3 regions of the Streptomyces hundungensis genome follow, and region 3 is predicted to be linked to each of the others. Evidence: predicted binding sites of a transcription regulator. Region 3 holds the regulator's gene; each other region holds the start of a gene.
The links. Region 3 encodes HrcA, which represses chaperone genes, less so after heat shock. Its sites were predicted from a motif close to TTNGCACTCNGNNNNNCNGAGTGCNAA; they were not measured.
Positions count from the first base shown of each region.

Region 1 (5,855 bases), 1.8 Mb from region 3:
CTGCTTAGGCATTGCGCCCGGCCGTCCCGCTACCTGCCCGACAGGGCCGGCTCCTGTAATAGGCCTCGTCGCACCGTGGGTTTGTGTATCCCCGGCGCCTACAACTGTTCCCTTGGGAATCTGCCCACCTGACCGACTCTGCGGAGCCGGCATCGGCCGACCACCGGTGATACCGGGACTGTTAGCGGGCATGCGTACGGAAGTACGACCAGACGGACTCTCCCCAGACATCCATGGAGATCGCTGCCCAGCCGTAGGGGGTTCTGGGTCGACCGGTACTGGAGACGCGCTTAGCCCTCCGCGGAAAGCTGGCGGATACAGGCTCACGGCCGGTTTCTCACCGCTGGTCGCCGGCCCGGTTGCATTCCCACCGGGCCCTGGTGTTTGTACGGCACCTGGGAACGAGGTGACCGAGTCGATATCCGTCCGCACAGGCCGTTGAGCGTCAATCAGCGCTTGGGGCTCAGGCACGCCGAGACCTGGTTGGCGCGCCTGCCTAGAGGCGTCAGAATCCGGCATTTGTTCGCGCGCTGCGCGTGCTGGTGTGACGTGGGCAGGAGACGCGGTGTCCTGGCCTGCACGACCTGAGCCAACGTCCATGCCGTTACGATCACGCGAGCGGTCGTACTCCGGCGCGATCGCAGTCGGCGGCGGGGGAAACTTCGGCCGTTCCAAGACGTTCATCTGCGTCGCAGACTGCTCGTACGCCTGGCCCAGTTTTCGCATCTGGGCTACGGCCTCCTGCCGGACCTTCTCCTTGTCGGCTTCCAGGGCGGCCAGTTCGGATGCTGATTTGCGTGCGATCTGCGCCGCGTCCGGGTCGTTGTGGGCGGCTTTGGCTGCGGTCAGGTTTGCCTGGGCGGCTGGCTGGTCGCGGGGGATGGAGGCTTGGGCGGAGGCGATGGCGTTCGAGGCGTGGCCCAGCCATTTTGAGGAGCCTTCGCTGAAGTCGCCCAGGCGCAGGGTCGCGTTGGCCAGGTCGGCGCTCCAGGTGCGGAACGCGTCCGCGCCCGCGCCCTTCCACTCCACCCACTGGGGGCGGACCTTCAGGTCTTCCGCGATCTTGCGGATCTCCTTGGCCGCGGCCGCCAGCCGGTCGGCCGCGCCCTGGACCGTGCCGCTGTTCGCCTGGTCCAGCCACGCCAGCATCGCCTCGTGGCTCATTCCCTCGAAGGGGGTGCTCGCGCCCATCAGATCGTTCCTCCGGCGTCGCCGCCCGACGGGGATTTCGGACCGGGGTGTGTCTGCTCGGGGGTGTAGTCGCCCCCGTAGTGCTTCTTCGCTTCCGCGCTGATCGCGATCATGCGTTTGCGTACGTCCGCGTCGATGTTCTCGTAGCCCTTGTGCGAGGCGAGGACCGCGATGCCCATGCCCTCCATGGAGTCCGACAACAGGGCCGACAGGCGCTCCAGTTCGGTGATCACCGTCTCGTACGAGGTGTAGAGGCCGGAGGCTTCGGTGAAGGCGCCGGCGCCTCCTCCGAAGTGCTCGCGCGGCAGGCGTTCCTGGCCCACCTCGCCGGGGCCGGCCGGTGAGCCCTTGAGGGTGCGGATCAGTTCGTCGACGCGTTGCTGGAAGTTGGTGAAGGACGACAGTTCGGTGACCACGTCGCCCGCGGCCGCCGCCCCCAGGCCGAGCATGCCGAACGTCCATGGCGGCGACTGCGGCGCGGCCTTGTCCTCGCTGGTTGCCAAAACCCCTCCCCCGTAAAGCCCTTGCCCCACAACTCTAGTCAGCGGTCATTGCAGTTCACAGTCGTACCCGTGCGAACGGTGACCGGAACTGGCCAATGTGGGGCGGGGGATGGCAGGTTCGCGGGGGTTACTCGGGTTACTTGGCCGGGTTCAGGGTTATGGCGCCGTTGGTGGTCGTCAGGGTGAGGTGGTGGGGGGCGGAGGGGGCGTCGGTTATGCCGAGGGCCTTGTGGCCGTGGGTGGACTGGGCCGAGACCCGGTAGGGGGCGCGGGGGGCCGTCACCGTGATGCTGCCGTTGCTGGTCTGGGCCGTGACGTCCTGGACGGTGGCGGGGGTGAGGGTGATCGCGCCGTTGGAGGTGCGGGCGGTGGTGGCCGTGCCCTTCAGGCCGTTCGCGTCGATCGAGCCGTTGCTCGTGCGGATGTCGACCGGGCCCGTCGCGCCCCGGACCTTGACGGCGCCGTCGCCCGTCGACACCTGCACCTGACCGACGGCGGACAGGCTCAGGCCGCCCGCCTTGGTCGAGCCCGTGACGGGGATCCCGGCCGGGACGTCCACCACGTAGTCCACCGAGCAGCGGCCCGCGCAGCCGCCGAGGACCAGGACGCCGTTCTCGACGCGATACGTCGATCCCGTCGGCTTCTTCTTGCCCCGGTAGGTGACCTCGCGGTGCACGGAGGAGGTGGTGAGGCCCTGCTTTCCGCGGACCCGGAAGCCGTCCGACGTCCCGTCTATGCGTACCGCCGTGATCGTGGACTTCACCGTCGTGTCGTCCTTGAACGTCGTGTCGTCCATCGGGCCGCATCCGCCGAGTGCGCCGACCGCGAGGACGGTGAGGGCGGTGAGAGCGGTGAGAGCGGTGCGTGGCACGGCCGCGACGGAGCGGGTACGCAGTCGTGTGGTGGTCATGAAGGTCCCCCGGATTGGTGCCAGTCGGGGCGTCCCATCGCCCCTCTCTGTGCCTCAAGCTTGCCCGGCCCGGCCCCCTCGCACCATGGCGCCAGCACCCGTATCGACCTTCGGTTTTCCGTAGTCCGCCCGGTTCGGTTGGCACGCAGGACGAACGGCCGAGGGCGGCACCCCCGCGATGGGGATGCCGCCCTCGGCGTACAGCTGTGGCAGCGAACTGCCGTGAACCACCGATCCGTTGGGATCAGAAGTCCATGTCACCGCCCGGCATGCCGCCCGGAGCGGCCGCGGCGGCCTTCTCCGGCTTGTCGGCGATGACGGCCTCGGTGGTGAGGAAGAGCGCCGCGATGGAGGCGGCGTTCTGGAGCGCGGAACGCGTGACCTTCGCCGGGTCGATGATGCCCTCGGCGATCATGTCGACGTACTCACCGGTCGCGGCGTTCAGGCCGTGGCCGACGGGCAGGTTGCGGACCTTCTCGACGATGACGCCACCCTCGAGACCACCGTTGACGGCGATCTGCTTGAGCGGGGCCTCCAGGGCCAGCTTCACGGCCTTGGCGCCGGTCGCCTCGTCGCCCTCGAGCTCGAGCTTGTCGAACACCGCGGAGGCCTGGAGCAGGGCCACGCCACCACCGGCGACGATGCCCTCCTCGACGGCCGCCTTCGCGTTGCGAACGGCGTCCTCGATGCGGTGCTTGCGCTCCTTGAGCTCGACCTCGGTGGCCGCGCCCGCCTTGATGACGGCCACGCCGCCGGCGAGCTTGGCGAGGCGCTCCTGGAGCTTCTCGCGGTCGTAGTCCGAGTCGCTGTTCTCGATCTCGGCGCGGATCTGGTTGACACGACCCTGGACCTGGTCGCTGTCACCGGAGCCGTCGACGATCGTCGTCTCGTCCTTGGTGATGACGACCTTGCGGGCGCGGCCGAGCAGGTCGAGACCGGCGTTCTCCAGCTTGAGGCCGACCTCCTCGGAGATGACGGTGCCGCCCGTGAGGATGGCGATGTCACCGAGCATGGCCTTGCGGCGGTCGCCGAAGCCCGGAGCCTTGACGGCGACGGACTTGAAGGTGCCACGGATCTTGTTGACGACCAGGGTCGACAGGGCCTCGCCCTCGACGTCCTCGGCGATGATCAGCAGCGGCTTGCCGGACTGCATGACCTTCTCGAGGAGCGGCAGCAGGTCCTTGACCGAGCTGATCTTCGAGTTGACGATCAGGATGTACGGGTCGTCGAGCGACGCCTCCATACGCTCCATGTCGGTCGCGAAGTACGCCGAGATGTAGCCCTTGTCGAAGCGCATGCCCTCGGTGAGCTCGAGCTCGAGACCGAAGGTCTGCGACTCCTCGACCGTGATGACGCCTTCCTTGCCGACCTTGTCCATGGCCTCGGCGATGAGCTCGCCGATCTGGGTGTCGGCGGCGGAGATGGAGGCCGTCGAAGCGATCTGCTCCTTGGTCTCAACATCCTTCGCCTGCTCCAGGAGGGCGGCGGAGACGGCCTCGACGGCCTTCTCGATGCCGCGCTTCAGGGCCATCGGGTTGGCGCCGGCGGCCACGTTGCGCAGACCCTCGCGCACCAGGGCCTGGGCGAGGACGGTCGCGGTGGTCGTTCCGTCACCGGCGACGTCGTCCGTCTTCTTGGCGACTTCCTTGACCAGCTCGGCGCCGATCTTCTCGTACGGGTCCTCGAGCTCGATCTCCTTGGCGATGGAAACACCATCGTTGGTGATCGTGGGGGCGCCCCACTTCTTCTCGAGGACGACGTTGCGGCCCTTGGGGCCGAGGGTGACCTTGACGGCGTCGGCGAGCTGGTTCATCCCGCGCTCGAGACCGCGCCGTGCCTCCTCGTCGAACGCGATGATCTTGGCCATGTGAAGTGGTCCTCCCGGACAGGGGTGGCGTTCTTCGTGGACCGCGTCGGTGCCCGCGACGGACGGCCTGCATCCCTTGTGGTTCCTTGCCCCACATGGGCTGCGGGCCTCACTGACCCGATCCAAGTTCTGTCACTCTCACTCGGAGAGTGCTAACGCCAATGATTAGCACTCGGCCCCTGCGAGTGCAAGCGAGTCTCTTGAACCGGGGGCCTTTGGTTGGGGGTGCGCCTTGTTTGGCGGGGTGCGCCTTTGCTTGGCGGGGTGCGCCTTTGCTTGGCGGGGTGCCGCCGTCCCGGGGCTTCGCTCCCCGGGCTCTCGCCCCTGGGCTCCGCCCCTTGGGGTCCGGGGGTCCTGGCCGCTGGGTGCCGGGGGCGGGCCGTGCGGTCGGGGGTTCTTTGCGCAGTTCCCCGCGCCCCTGAACCCCCTCGATCCTGCGGGCCGTGGTCGCTTCTCGCGCAGTTCCTCGCGCCCCCAAAACCCGTCTTCGTCCGCGGACCGTGCCCGCGTCTCGCGCAGTTCCCCGCGCCCCTAAACCCTCCCGATCCTGCGGACCGTGCGTGGCTGGTCGCGCAGTTCCCCGCGCCCCTAACTGCTCGGTGCTGGCCAGCGTCGGCCACCTCAGCCTGTCCGGCGATTGAGGACGAGCGCCCTTCAGGCGCGATACGGGGTCTGGGGCGGAGCCCCAGGAAGGGCCGGAGCCATCCAACCCCGCGCCTACGGGTGGGTGGGTGGGCGAACGGGGATGCTTGAAGGGGGTCGCCCCTTGGGGCGGCCCCCTTCATGCTTGCGTGCGTCGGTGGTCGATCGCGCCGAGATCAGACGGCGAGCTTGACCATGTCCGCCTGCGGACCCTTCTGGCCTTGCGAGATCTCGAACTCGACTCGCTGACCTTCTTCAAGGGTGCGGTAACCGTCCATCTGGATCGCGCTGTAGTGGACGAAAACATCCGCACCACCGTCGACCGCGATGAAGCCGTACCCCTTCTCCGCGTTGAACCACTTGACGGTGCCCTGAGCCATGCCTAACTCCCCTATTACTGGCCCTTGCACGGGACCACACTTCGCGGACCCGGGTCAGACCTGCACCCTCCGACAGGAGAGGGTGTGCGCCGGAACGCGTCGACCGCGGCTGAATGTATCTGCCCAACTGCCCTCTGCAACAGGTCAATCGGACGAGAATTCCGGGCGCACGAGGGGAGCGGAATGCCATCAATTCAACATTCCGGGGCAAGTCGGGCCGGGCAAAGCGCACTTAAGGCGCAAAGGGCTCGCATACTTTGGCACCACGTTGTCGCGTTCTCATATGCGCTCGGCGCCGGAAGCGAGGGGGCTTCCCCAACTGTACCCCGCTCAACCATGTTGAATTGCCCCCTCCGCTTCTC
Region 1 is NZ_CP032698.1:3,978,571-3,984,425, forward strand. It holds gene DWB77_RS17700 (hypothetical protein) at 1,191-1,694, opposite strand; gene DWB77_RS17705 (DUF4097 family beta strand repeat-containing protein) at 1,831-2,604, opposite strand; gene groL (chaperonin GroEL) at 2,849-4,471, opposite strand; gene DWB77_RS17715 (cold-shock protein) at 5,290-5,493, opposite strand.
Region 1: groL (chaperonin GroEL) is a predicted target of HrcA. The motif match lies at 4,601-4,627, and genes of this name have one in related genera.

Region 2 (5,855 bases), 2.3 Mb from region 3:
CAGGGTCGGCGCAGGGGGCGTTGGCGGGGATGGGCCGACGTGGTGGCCCGGCGCGCCCCGGTCCGTCCTAGGTGGCCAGAACGCGCACCCCGCACCGGCGCAGACACCCCCCCCGTTATGTTTTTCGCGGTCCTGCAATGGGGCTGCTGGCCTCCGGGTCCGGTATGACTGTGTCCCCTCTGTCGAACGGATGACCTGGGGGGTGGTGTCGCCGGGCCTGGTAGGTGCCGCCGGAGACGCTGATGAGAGACCCGGCCACCGCCCGGTCCGGCGCAATGCCGGGCAGAGACGTGGGCGGCAGGTCTACATAACGTGGATGCGCGAGCACGGTGCCATTGCCGAGGCCGGCACGGTCAATCACCTGGGAAGGTTGCGATGTTAGACACCGAAGGCGTGGGCGTCTTCCTCGGGATGGACGTCGGCAAGACCGCCCACCACGGCCACGGGCTCACCCCGGCCGGGAAGAAGGTCTTCGACAAGCCGATGCCCAACAGCGAACCGAAACTGCGGGCCGTCTTCGACAAGCTCAAGGCCAAGTTCGGCACCGTCCTAGTGATCGTGGACCAGCCCGCCTCTATCGGCGCCCTGCCTCTGACCGTCGCCCGCGACGCGGGCTGCGAGGTCGCCTACCTGCCCGGACTCGCGATGCGGCGGATCGCCGACCTCTATCCAGGCGAGGCGAAGACCGACGCGAAGGACGCGGCGGTGATCGCGGACGCGGCCCGGACGATGCCTCACACTTTGCGTTCGCTGGAGCTGACCGACGAGATCACCGCCGAGCTCACGGTGCTGACCGGCTTCGACCAGGACCTCGCGGCCGAGGCCACCCGCACTTCGAACCGGATACGCGGTCTGCTGACCCAGTTCCACCCCAGCCTCGAGCGGGTCCTGGGCCCGCGGCTGGACCACCCCGCCGTCACCTGGCTCCTCGAGCGATACGGATCCCCGAACGCCCTGCGGAAAGCCGGCCGCCGCAGACTCGTCGAGGTGATCCGTCCCAAGGCCCCCCGCATGGCGGCCCGGCTGGTCGACGACGTCTTCGACGCCCTCGACGAACAGACCGTCGTGGTCCCGGGAACCGGCACCCTCGACGTGGTCATCCCGTCGCTGGCCCGCTCGCTCGCGGCGGTTCACGACCAGCGCCGGGCACTGGAAGCCCAGATCAGCACCCTTCTGGAGGCTCACCCTCTTCACCCGGTCCTGACCTCGATGCCCGGAGTCGGAGTCAGGACCGCCGCCGTCATCCTGGTCACCGTCGGCGACGGCACCGGTTTCCCCAGTGCCGCCCACCTCGCCTCCTACGCCGGCCTCGCTCCCACGACCAAGTCGTCAGGGACCTCGATCCACGGCGAACACGCACCACGAGGCGGAAACCGGCAGCTCAAACGCGCGATGTTCCTCTCCGCCTTCGCCTGCATGAACGCCGACCCGGCCTCCCGCGGCTACTACGACCGGCAAAGAGCCCGCGGCAAAACCCACACCCAAGCGCTCCTCCGCCTCGCCCGCCAACGCATCAGCGTCCTCTTCGCCATGCTCCGCGACGGAACCTTCTACGAATCCCGGACCCCCAGCGTCACTCTCGCCGCATGACCGCCCCAAACAGCCCCAAACCCGGCGCCACATCCTTGACGAAGGACATAGAGACACCCCCCCGCGCCCCCGCGAGGCCCGCCGCGACGGTGGCAGATTGGCACTCCGCTTGACCGAGTGCTAATCGCCGTCCTAGTCTCGCTTCTGGCACTCCCCACCGGAGAGTGCCAAGTAGCGACGGGCAGGTCCGGCACCCGCGACGACGGATCCACCTGGTCGCCACCCCAGACAGTTAACCCCGTGAGATCTCCGAAGGGGGAGACCGGATCGTGACGACCACCAGCTCCAAGGTTGCCATCAAGCCGCTCGAGGACCGCATTGTGGTCCAGCCGCTCGACGCCGAGCAGACCACGGCCTCCGGCCTGGTCATTCCGGACACCGCCAAGGAGAAGCCCCAGGAGGGCGTCGTCCTGGCCGTGGGCCCGGGCCGCTTCGAGAACGGCGAGCGTCTGCCGCTCGACGTCAGCACCGGCGACATCGTGCTGTACAGCAAGTACGGCGGCACCGAGGTGAAGTACAACGGCGAGGAGTACCTCGTCCTCTCGGCCCGCGACGTGCTCGCGGTCATCGAGAAGTAATTCACCGGAGTACACGAGTACTTCGACGTTCGAAGCGAATGCTTTGAAAGCTGCGCCCCTGGTCACCCCGCTGATTGCCGGGCGGCGAGGGGCGCAGTGTCATTAACCCGAGTTTTCGAGAGGGCTGAACCGCTCCCATGGCGAAGATCCTGAAGTTCGACGAGGACGCCCGTCGCGCCCTTGAGCGCGGCGTCAACAAGCTTGCCGACACCGTGAAGGTGACGATCGGCCCCAAGGGCCGCAACGTCGTCATCGACAAGAAGTTCGGCGCCCCCACCATCACCAACGACGGTGTCACCATCGCGCGCGAGGTCGAGCTCGACGACCCGTACGAGAACCTCGGTGCCCAGCTCGTCAAGGAGGTGGCGACCAAGACCAACGACATCGCGGGTGACGGCACCACCACCGCGACCGTCCTGGCCCAGGCGCTGGTCCGCGAGGGTCTGCGCAACGTCGCCGCCGGCGCCTCCCCGGCCGCCCTGAAGAAGGGCATCGACGCCGCGGTCAAGGCCGTCTCCGACGAGCTTCTCGCGACCGCCCGTCCGATCGAGGACAAGACCGACATCGCCGCCGTCGCCGCGCTGTCCGCCCAGGACAAGCAGATCGGCGAGCTCATCGCCGAGGCCATGGACAAGGTCGGCAAGGACGGTGTCATCACCGTCGAGGAGTCCAACACCTTCGGTGTGGAGCTGGAGTTCACCGAGGGCATGGCCTTCGACAAGGGCTACCTCTCGCACTACATGGTCACCGACCAGGAGCGTATGGAGGCCGTCCTCGACGACCCGTACATCCTGATCAACCAGGGCAAGATCTCCTCCATCCAGGACCTGCTGCCGCTCCTGGAGAAGGTCATCCAGGCCGGCGCCTCCAAGCCGCTCCTGATCATCGCCGAGGACGTCGAGGGCGAGGCGCTCTCCACCCTGGTCGTCAACAAGATCCGCGGCACGTTCAACGCCGTGGCCGTCAAGGCCCCGGGCTTCGGCGACCGCCGCAAGGCCATGCTCCAGGACATCGCCACCCTCACCGGTGCGACCGTCATCGCCGAAGAGGTCGGCCTCAAGCTCGACCAGGCCGGTCTCGAGGTGCTCGGCACCGCGCGCCGCGTCACCATCACCAAGGACGACACCACGATCGTCGACGGTGGCGGCAACAAGGCCGACGTCGAGGGCCGCGTCGCCCAGATCAAGGCCGAGATCGAGTCCACGGACTCCGACTGGGACCGCGAGAAGCTCCAGGAGCGCCTCGCGAAGCTGGCCGGCGGCGTGTGCGTGATCAAGGTCGGCGCCGCCACCGAGGTCGAGCTCAAGGAGCGCAAGCACCGTCTGGAGGACGCCATCTCCGCGACCCGCGCCGCGGTCGAGGAGGGCATCGTCTCCGGTGGTGGCTCCGCCCTGGTGCACGCCGCCAAGGTCCTGGACGGCAACCTCGACAAGACCGGCGACGAGGCGACCGGTGTCGCGGTCGTCCGCCGCGCCGTCGTCGAGCCGCTGCGCTGGATCGCCGAGAACGCCGGCCTGGAGGGCTACGTCATCACCGCCAAGGTGAGCGAGCTCGACAAGGGCTTCGGCTTCAACGCCGCCACCGGCGAGTACGGCGACCTGGTCAAGGCCGGCGTCATCGACCCGGTCAAGGTCACCCGCTCCGCCCTGGAGAACGCCGCCTCCATCGCCTCCCTGCTGCTCACGACCGAGACCCTGGTCGTCGAGAAGCCGGCCGAGGAGGAGGCCGAGGCCGGTCACGGCCACGGTCACGGCCACTCCCACTGACGCGTCAAGTCAGCGGTAGCACCCGGTAGTCGAGGCCCGGCATCCCCTTCGGGGGGTGCCGGGCCTTCCGCGTTGGCGCACGGGTACGGGTACGGGTGGTGCGGGTACGGGGCATGGCGCCGGCCGGCCCGCAGACGGCGCCGAGGGTGCGTAACAGCCGTGCGTCACGGCCCGTCTACGCCGACCGGCCCAACGACAGCGGATGCACCGGATCCGCGAACGGCACCCCCGACACGAACCGCTCCACCTCGTCCAGTGCCTGATCCGCCATCCGGTACAGCTCGTTGCCGAGCGAACCCGCGATGTGGGGGGTCAGCAGGACGTTCGGGAGGGCGTACAACGGGCTGTCGGGGGGCGGCAGTTCGGGGTCCGTCACGTCCAGGACCGCGTGCAGGCGGCCCGAGAGGAGCTCGGCGAGGAGCGCGGGCTCGTCCACGAGGGAGCCGCGTGCGGTGTTGACCAGCGTGGCGCCCGTCGGCATCAGGGCCAGTTCGGGCGCGCCGATCATGTGCTGGGTCTCGGGCAGTTGGGGCGCGTGGACGGAGACGATGCTGCTGCGGGCGCACAGCTCGTCGAGGCTCACCGGTTCAACGCCCAGCGCCACCGCTTCGGTTCCGCTGACATACGGGTCGTACAGCAGGACTTCGAAGTCGAAGGGGCGCAGCAGCTCGATCACGCGCCGGCCGATGCGGGACGCGCCGACCAGGCCGACGGTGCGCCGGTAGTTGCCGGTGCGGTCGCTCTCGCCGAGCCACTCGGGCGCGGTACGCAGCTCCGCGTAGCGCTGGGCCGAGCGCAGCACGTCCTTGCCCGCGAACAGGATCGCGGCCAGCGTGTACTCGGCGACGGGCAGCGCGTTGGCCGCGGCCGCCGAGGTCACCGCGATGCCGCGTTGCCAACAGGCGTCGGTGACATGGTGCTTGACGGAGCCCGCCGCGTGGACGACCGCGCGCAGTCGGGGGGCGGCGTCCAGGACGTCCTTGGTGAGCGGGGGAGCGCCCCAGCAGGTGAGCAGGATCTGGGCGTCGGCCAGGGCCTCGGCGACCGGACCGGTGGGCGCCGCGAGGTCATGGGCGACGAGGTGCGGGTCGGTGCGGGTGAGGGCGGTGAGGCGGGTGCGGTGGCGCTCGGTGAGGAGGCGGTCCGCGATGCCGGGACCCATCGCGAGCAGCAGAGCGGGCCGATTGTCAGTGGTGTGGTGCATGGTGGGACTCGGGCTCCTCACGAGGCGCTGGCCAGGGGTAACCGGATGTCAGGGCCGCTCATTTGACGCTGCCGGCGGCGAGCCCGGCCCGCCAGTGCCGCTGGAGGGAGACGAAGGCGACGATCAGGGGGATGACGGCGAGGAGGGAGCCGGTGACGACGAGAGGGTAGTAGCTCGGCTCGGCATGGGTGTTGCTGTTCCAGGCGTACAGACCGAGGCTCAGCGGGAAGAGCTTCTGGTCGCTGAGCATGACCAGGGGGAGGAAGAAGTTGTTCCAGATCGCGGTGAACTGGAAGAGGAACACCGTCACGAAGCCCGGCATCATCAAGCGCAGACCGATCGACCAGAAGGTGCGCAGCTCGCCCGCGCCGTCGATACGGGCGGCCTCCAAGGCCTCGTCGGGGATGTAGCTCGCGCTGAACACCCGGGACAGATACACCCCGAACGGGTTGACCAGAACGGGTATCAGGACCGACCAGTACGTGTTGACCAGGCCCACCTCGCTCGCCAGGAGATACATCGGCAGGGCGAGCGCCGTCGTCGGCACCAGCACGCCGAGCAGCACCACCCCGAACAGCTTCTCCTTGCCGTGGAAGGCGTACTTGTCGAAGGCGTACCCCGCCGCGACGCTGACCAGCGCGCACACGGCCGCGCCACCGCCCGCGTACAGCAGGGAGTTGAGGTACCAGCGGAAGTAGACGCCGTCGCCGTACGAGG
Region 2 is NZ_CP032698.1:3,544,391-3,550,245, reverse strand. It holds gene DWB77_RS15665 (IS110 family transposase) at 376-1,590, shown strand; gene groES (co-chaperone GroES) at 1,860-2,168, shown strand; gene groL (chaperonin GroEL) at 2,306-3,934, shown strand; gene DWB77_RS15650 (hydroxyacid dehydrogenase) at 4,110-5,138, opposite strand; gene DWB77_RS15645 (carbohydrate ABC transporter permease) at 5,197-5,855, opposite strand, start outside.
Region 2: groES (co-chaperone GroES) is a predicted target of HrcA. The motif match lies at 1,688-1,714, and genes of this name have one in related genera.

Region 3 (5,855 bases):
GTAGATCCGCCCGGCCCGCGCCACCCGGGCCCGCGCCCCCGGCACGGCCACCGACCCGGAGGCGGTACGCGCGGGGCGCTGCGGGGCGGGTGCGGAGGCGGAGGGGCGTACGAGGGTGACCACCTTGCCCTCCAGGAGGAAGCCGCGGGGCGCGAGCGGGAAGACGCGGTGCTTGCCGAACCGGTCCTCAAGGGTGACCGTCGGCCCCTCGGCCGTCTTCTCGCAGCGGATCACCGCTCCGCAGAATCCCGAGGAGACCTCCTCGACCACGAGGTCGGTCTCGGCAGGCACCTCGGGAACGGGCGCCTGCTTCTTCTTCCAAGGCGGGGTCAGATCAGGGCTGTAGCTGCGCATGGCCTCATTATTCGGGAGCGGCGGGCCGGGAACGTACGACGACGATACGGCCGTACCCCGCCACGACACCCCGAACCGCACGGCGAGTTGGCCCGCCACGACCTCCCGCTTGGCACCCCGAATCGGTCCGCCACGCCCCCCCGCCACGCCCCCCCCACCCGGCACCCCGAATCGCCCCGCTACGACCCCGCCCCCCCGAACCGCACCGCGAGCCCATCCCGCTGGGCCCGGACGAACGCCGCGTCCACCACCGCCCCGTGCCCCGGCACGTACACCGCGTCCTCGCCGCCCAGCGAGAGCAGTCGGTCCAGGGCGGCCGGCCAGCGTGAGGGGACCGCGTCCGGGCCGGCCTGGGGCTCGCCCGACTCCTCCACGAGGTCGCCGCAGAAGACGATCTCCGGGGAGCCGCCACTCGCGGGCACGAGCACCGCGAGGTCGTGCCCGCTGTGCCCGGGGCCCACATTGGCGAGCAGCACCTGACGTCCGCCGAGCTCCAGCGTCCACTCGCCGCACACCGAGTGGTGCGGCGGGACCAGCAGATCGGCGGCCTCGGCCGCGTCCCGGTCGGACACGCCGTGGCCGACGGCGTCGGCACGGATCGCCTCCCGGCCCAGCGCCCGCTCGATGCCGACCGCTCCGTACACCTGGACCCCGGAGAACGCGGCCGTCCCCAGGACGTGGTCGAAGTGCGGGTGGCTGAGCGCGATGTGGGTCACACGGCGGCCGAAGAGGGCCTCGGCCTGGGCCCGCAGTTCGGCGCCCTCGCGCAGCGTCGCCCCGGTGTCGCACAGGAGCAAGGAGCTCTCGCCGGCGACCAGCGCGGCCGTGGCGTCCCAGATCGGCAGGCGTCTGCGCCCGACGCCGTCACCCAGCCGCTCCCAGCCGAACTCTTCCCAACGGACGTCCATGACGCGACGCTATCGGCAATCGCTGGACGTCGCCGCACGGTAGCGTGGTCGGCCGCCCTTGCTAGGTGCGTACCGGTCGGCCGTACACTGGCCGGGGATTGTTGGCACTCGAACGCAGTGAGTGCCAAACGGACGGCAACGGGAGGTGTGCGCGATGCTCAGTGAACGCAGGCTCGAGGTGCTGCGCGCCATCGTCCAGGACTATGTCGGCACCGAGGAACCGGTGGGCTCCAAGGCCCTGACCGAGCGGCATGCGCTGGGCGTCTCGCCCGCGACGGTGCGCAACGACATGGCGGTCCTGGAGGAGGAGGGCTTCATCGCCCAGCCCCACACCAGCGCCGGCCGGATCCCGACGGACAAGGGATACCGGTTGTTCGTCGACCGGCTCGCGGGCGTCAAGCCCCTGTCGTCGCCGGAGCGGCGCGCCATCCAGAACTTCCTGGACAGCGCGGTGGACCTGGACGACGTGGTGGCCCGCACGGTGCGGCTGCTGGCGCAGCTGACCCGGCAGGTGGCGGTCGTCCAGTACCCGTCGCTGACCCGGTCCACGGTGCGGCATGTGGAGCTTCTCTCACTCGCGGCGGCCCGGCTGATGCTGGTGCTGATCACCGACACCGGCCGGGTCGAGCAGCGGATGGTCGACTGCCCGGCGCCGTTCGGCGAGGCCGCGCTCGCGGACCTGCGGGCCCGGCTCAACGCACGGGTGGTGGGGCGCCGCTTCGCGGACGTGCCGCAACTGGTGCAGGACCTGCCGGAGTCCTTTGAACCGGAGGACCGGGGAACCGTTTCGACGGTCCTCGCCACCCTCCTCGAAACCCTGGTCGAAGAGACCGAGGAGCGGTTGATGATCGGCGGCACCGCCAATCTCACCCGCTTCGGACACGACTTCCCGCTGACCATCAGGCCGGTGCTGGAGGCACTTGAAGAGCAGGTCGTGCTCCTCAAGCTGCTCGGCGAGGCCAAGGAATCGGGCATGACCGTACGCATCGGGCACGAGAACAACGCCCACGAGGGCCTGAACTCCACGTCCGTCGTCTCGGTCGGCTACGGTTCCGGCGGCGAGGCGGTCGCCAAACTCGGCGTGGTCGGACCGACCCGCATGGATTACCCCGGAACGATGGGAGCGGTACGCGCAGTGGCACGTTACGTCGGACAGATCCTGGCGGAGTCGTAAGTGGCCACGGACTACTACGCCGTACTCGGCGTGCGCCGCGACGCATCACAGGACGAGATCAAGAAGGCCTTCCGGAGGCTCGCGCGGGAACTCCATCCCGATGTGAACCCCGACCCGAAGACCCAGGAGCGGTTCAAGGAGATCAACGCCGCTTACGAGGTCCTCTCCGACCCGCAGAAGAAGCAGGTCTTCGACCTCGGCGGGGACCCGCTGTCGTCGTCGGGCGGCGGCGGTGGCGCGGGCGGCTTCGGCGCGGGCGGCTTCGGCAACTTCTCGGACATCATGGACGCCTTCTTCGGCACGGCCTCGCAGCGCGGCCCGCGCTCGCGGACCCGCCGCGGCCAGGACGCCATGATCCGCCTGGAGATCGACCTCAACGAGGCGGCCTTCGGCACCACCAAGGAGATCCAGGTCGACACCGCCGTGGTGTGTACGACCTGTTCGGGCGAGGGCGCGGCCCCCGGCACCTCCGCGCAGACCTGTGACATGTGTCGCGGTCGCGGCGAGGTGTCCCAGGTCACCCGGTCCTTCCTGGGCCAGGTCATGACCTCCCGCCCCTGCCCGCAGTGCCAGGGCTTCGGCACCGTGGTCCCCACCCCGTGCCCGGAGTGCGCGGGCGACGGCCGCATCCGCTCGCGGCGCACCCTCACCGTGAAGATCCCCGCCGGTGTCGACAACGGCACCCGGATCCAGCTCGCGGGCGAGGGCGAGGTCGGCCCCGGCGGCGGCCCCGCCGGCGACCTGTACGTGGAGATCCACGAGGTGGCCCACGACGTGTTCCAGCGCCGTGGCGACGACCTGCACTGCACGGTCACCATCCCCATGACGGCGGCGGCGCTCGGCACCAAGGTGCCGCTCCAGACGCTCGACGGCATGGAGGAGGTGGACATCCGCCCGGGCAGCCAGTCCGGCCAGTCCATCCCGCTGCACGGCCGCGGCATCACGCATCTGCGCGGCGGCGGCCGGGGCGACCTCATCGTGCACGTCGAGGTCCTCACCCCGAGCAAGCTCGACCCCCAACAGGAGGACCTGCTGCGCCAGTTGGCGAAGCTGCGCGGCGAGGAGCGCCCCACGGGCCAGTTCCAGCCGGGTCAGCAGGGACTGTTCTCCCGTCTGAAGGACGCCTTCAACGGACGCTGAGCCGGGTGAGGGGCCGCGGGGTTGATCCCCGCGGCCCCTTTTGTGTGCGGTTTCGAGGAGCGGGGCCACGGAGCACCGGTGCCGGGCCGATGCGGGACCGACGCGGGACCGGCGCTGGATCCGCGCGGGCGGGAACGGGCGATTCGGCGCGGGAGCAACGCCGTGGCACGATGCGGACATGGCTTTGACCGATCTCTGCCGGTATCCGATCGTGCAGGCGCCCATGGCGGGAGGCGCCTCCGGTGCGGCGCTGGCCGCGGCCGTCTCCGAGGCCGGGGGCCTGGGATTCCTGGCCGCCGGTTACAAGACCGCCGACGGCATGTACCAGGAGATCAAGCAGGTGCGCGGGCTCACCGGCCGGCCCTTCGGCGTCAACCTGTTCATGCCGCAGGACCCGGCCACCGACCCCGCCGCCATCGAGGTCTACCGCCAACAGCTCGCGGGCGAGGCCACCTGGTACGAGACCCCGCTGGGGGAGGCCGACAGCGGCGGCGACGACAACTACGAGGCCAAGCTCGCCATCCTGCGCGAGGACCCGGTGCCGGTGGTCTCGTTCACCTTCGGCTGCCCCGACCGTACGGTGCTCGACGCCTTCGCGAAGATCGGCACGTACACGATCGTCACCGTCACGACGCCCGAGGAGGCGGCGATCGCGCACCGGGCCGGGGCGGACGCGGTGTGTGTGCAGGGGGTCGAGGCGGGCGGCCACCAGGGCACCTACCGCGACGACCCGCAGAGCGGCGGCGCCGGCCTGGGACTCCTCACGCTGATCGCCCTCGTACGGGACGCCGTCCCCCTGCCGATCGTCGCGGCCGGCGGACTCATGTGCGGCGCGCAGATCGCGGCGGTCCTCGCGGCGGGCGCCGACGCGGCCCAGTTGGGCACGGCGTTCCTGACGTGCCCCGAGTCGGGCGCGAGCCCGGTGCACAAGCAGGCGCTGACCGACCCCCTCTTCGTGCGTACGGAGCTGACCCGGGCGTTCTCCGGGCGCCCCGCGCGGGGCCTGGTGAACCGCTTCATGCGCGAGCACGGCCCCTACGCCCCCGCCGCCTACCCCCAGGTGCACCAGCTCACCCTTGGCCTGCGCAAGGCCGCGGCCGAGGCCGGTGACCCCCAGGGCATGGCGCTCTGGGCGGGCCAGGGCCACCGTCTCGCCCGGGAACTCCCGGCGGCCCGGCTCGTCGAGGTCCTGGCCGCCGAACTCGACGACGCGGCAGCCCAGTTGACCGCGACCCTGCGGAACCTGAGAAACCTGAGGAGTGCGTCATGACCGCCCCGGTCTTCGTTGTCGACACGGTGCCCGTCGGCGGCGAGTTCGTCCTGGACGGAGCGGAGGGCCGGCACGCCGTCTCCGTCAAACGCCTGCGCCCCGACGAGCAGGTCACCCTGACCGACGGCGCCGGGAACCGGGCGGACGCCGTGGTGCTGTCCGCCGAGGGCAAGGACCGCCTGACCGTACGGATCACCGGGTACGCGAGCGAGGACGAGCCCGCGGTACGGATCACCGTGGTGCAGGCGCTGCCCAAGGGGGACCGGGGCGAGGTCGCCGTGGAGACGATGACCGAGACCGGCGTGGACGCGATCGTGCCGTGGCAGGCCGCGCGCTGCATCACCCAGTGGAAGGGCGAGCGCGGCGCCAAGTCCCTTGCCAAATGGCGCAGTACGGCCCGCGAGTCGGGCAAGCAGTCGCGCCGCGTCCGCTTCCCCGAGGTGCGGGAGGCGCTGACCACCAAGCAGGTCGCGGCGCTGCTGGCCGAGGCGGACCTGGCCGTGGTCCTGCACGAGGACCCCGAGGTCGCCTCGGCCGCCCTGGCCACGGCCGAGCTGCCCGCCCACGGGGAGATCGTCCTGGTCGTGGGCCCCGAGGGAGGCGTCTCCCCCGAGGAACTGGCCACCTTCGCCGAGGCGGGCGCCCGCCCCCACCGCCTGGGAACGAGCGTGCTCCGCACGTCGACGGCGGGGACGGTGGCGTCGGCGGTCCTGATGTCCCGAACGGGCCGCTGGTCCTGACAACACGTGCGGGTTGGGCGCAGATTCAGCCCCTCCGGCGTTTGAGGAGCGGGGTCCGGGGCGGAGCCCCGTGTCCACCGGCGCGCGGCCGGGGCGCGAATCGGGGCGAGGGGGGCGCGGCGCAAGGCCACGCCCCAACCCGTGGCCAGGATGGCCGCAAGGGGTCTACCGCGTTCACGAACACGGTGGCACCCTGGCCCCCATGGGGGCCACGAGGTCACACCACAGCAAGCGCCGCCCGGCTCGCCCCGCCCTGGCCATCGCCGCCA
Region 3 is NZ_CP032698.1:5,822,465-5,828,319, forward strand. It holds gene DWB77_RS25725 (DUF3097 domain-containing protein) at 1-354, opposite strand, end outside; gene DWB77_RS25730 (MBL fold metallo-hydrolase) at 534-1,262, opposite strand; gene hrcA (heat-inducible transcriptional repressor HrcA) at 1,417-2,436, shown strand; gene dnaJ (molecular chaperone DnaJ) at 2,437-3,576, shown strand; gene DWB77_RS25745 (nitronate monooxygenase) at 3,755-4,846, shown strand; gene DWB77_RS25750 (16S rRNA (uracil(1498)-N(3))-methyltransferase) at 4,843-5,586, shown strand; gene DWB77_RS25755 (hypothetical protein) at 5,789-5,855, shown strand, end outside.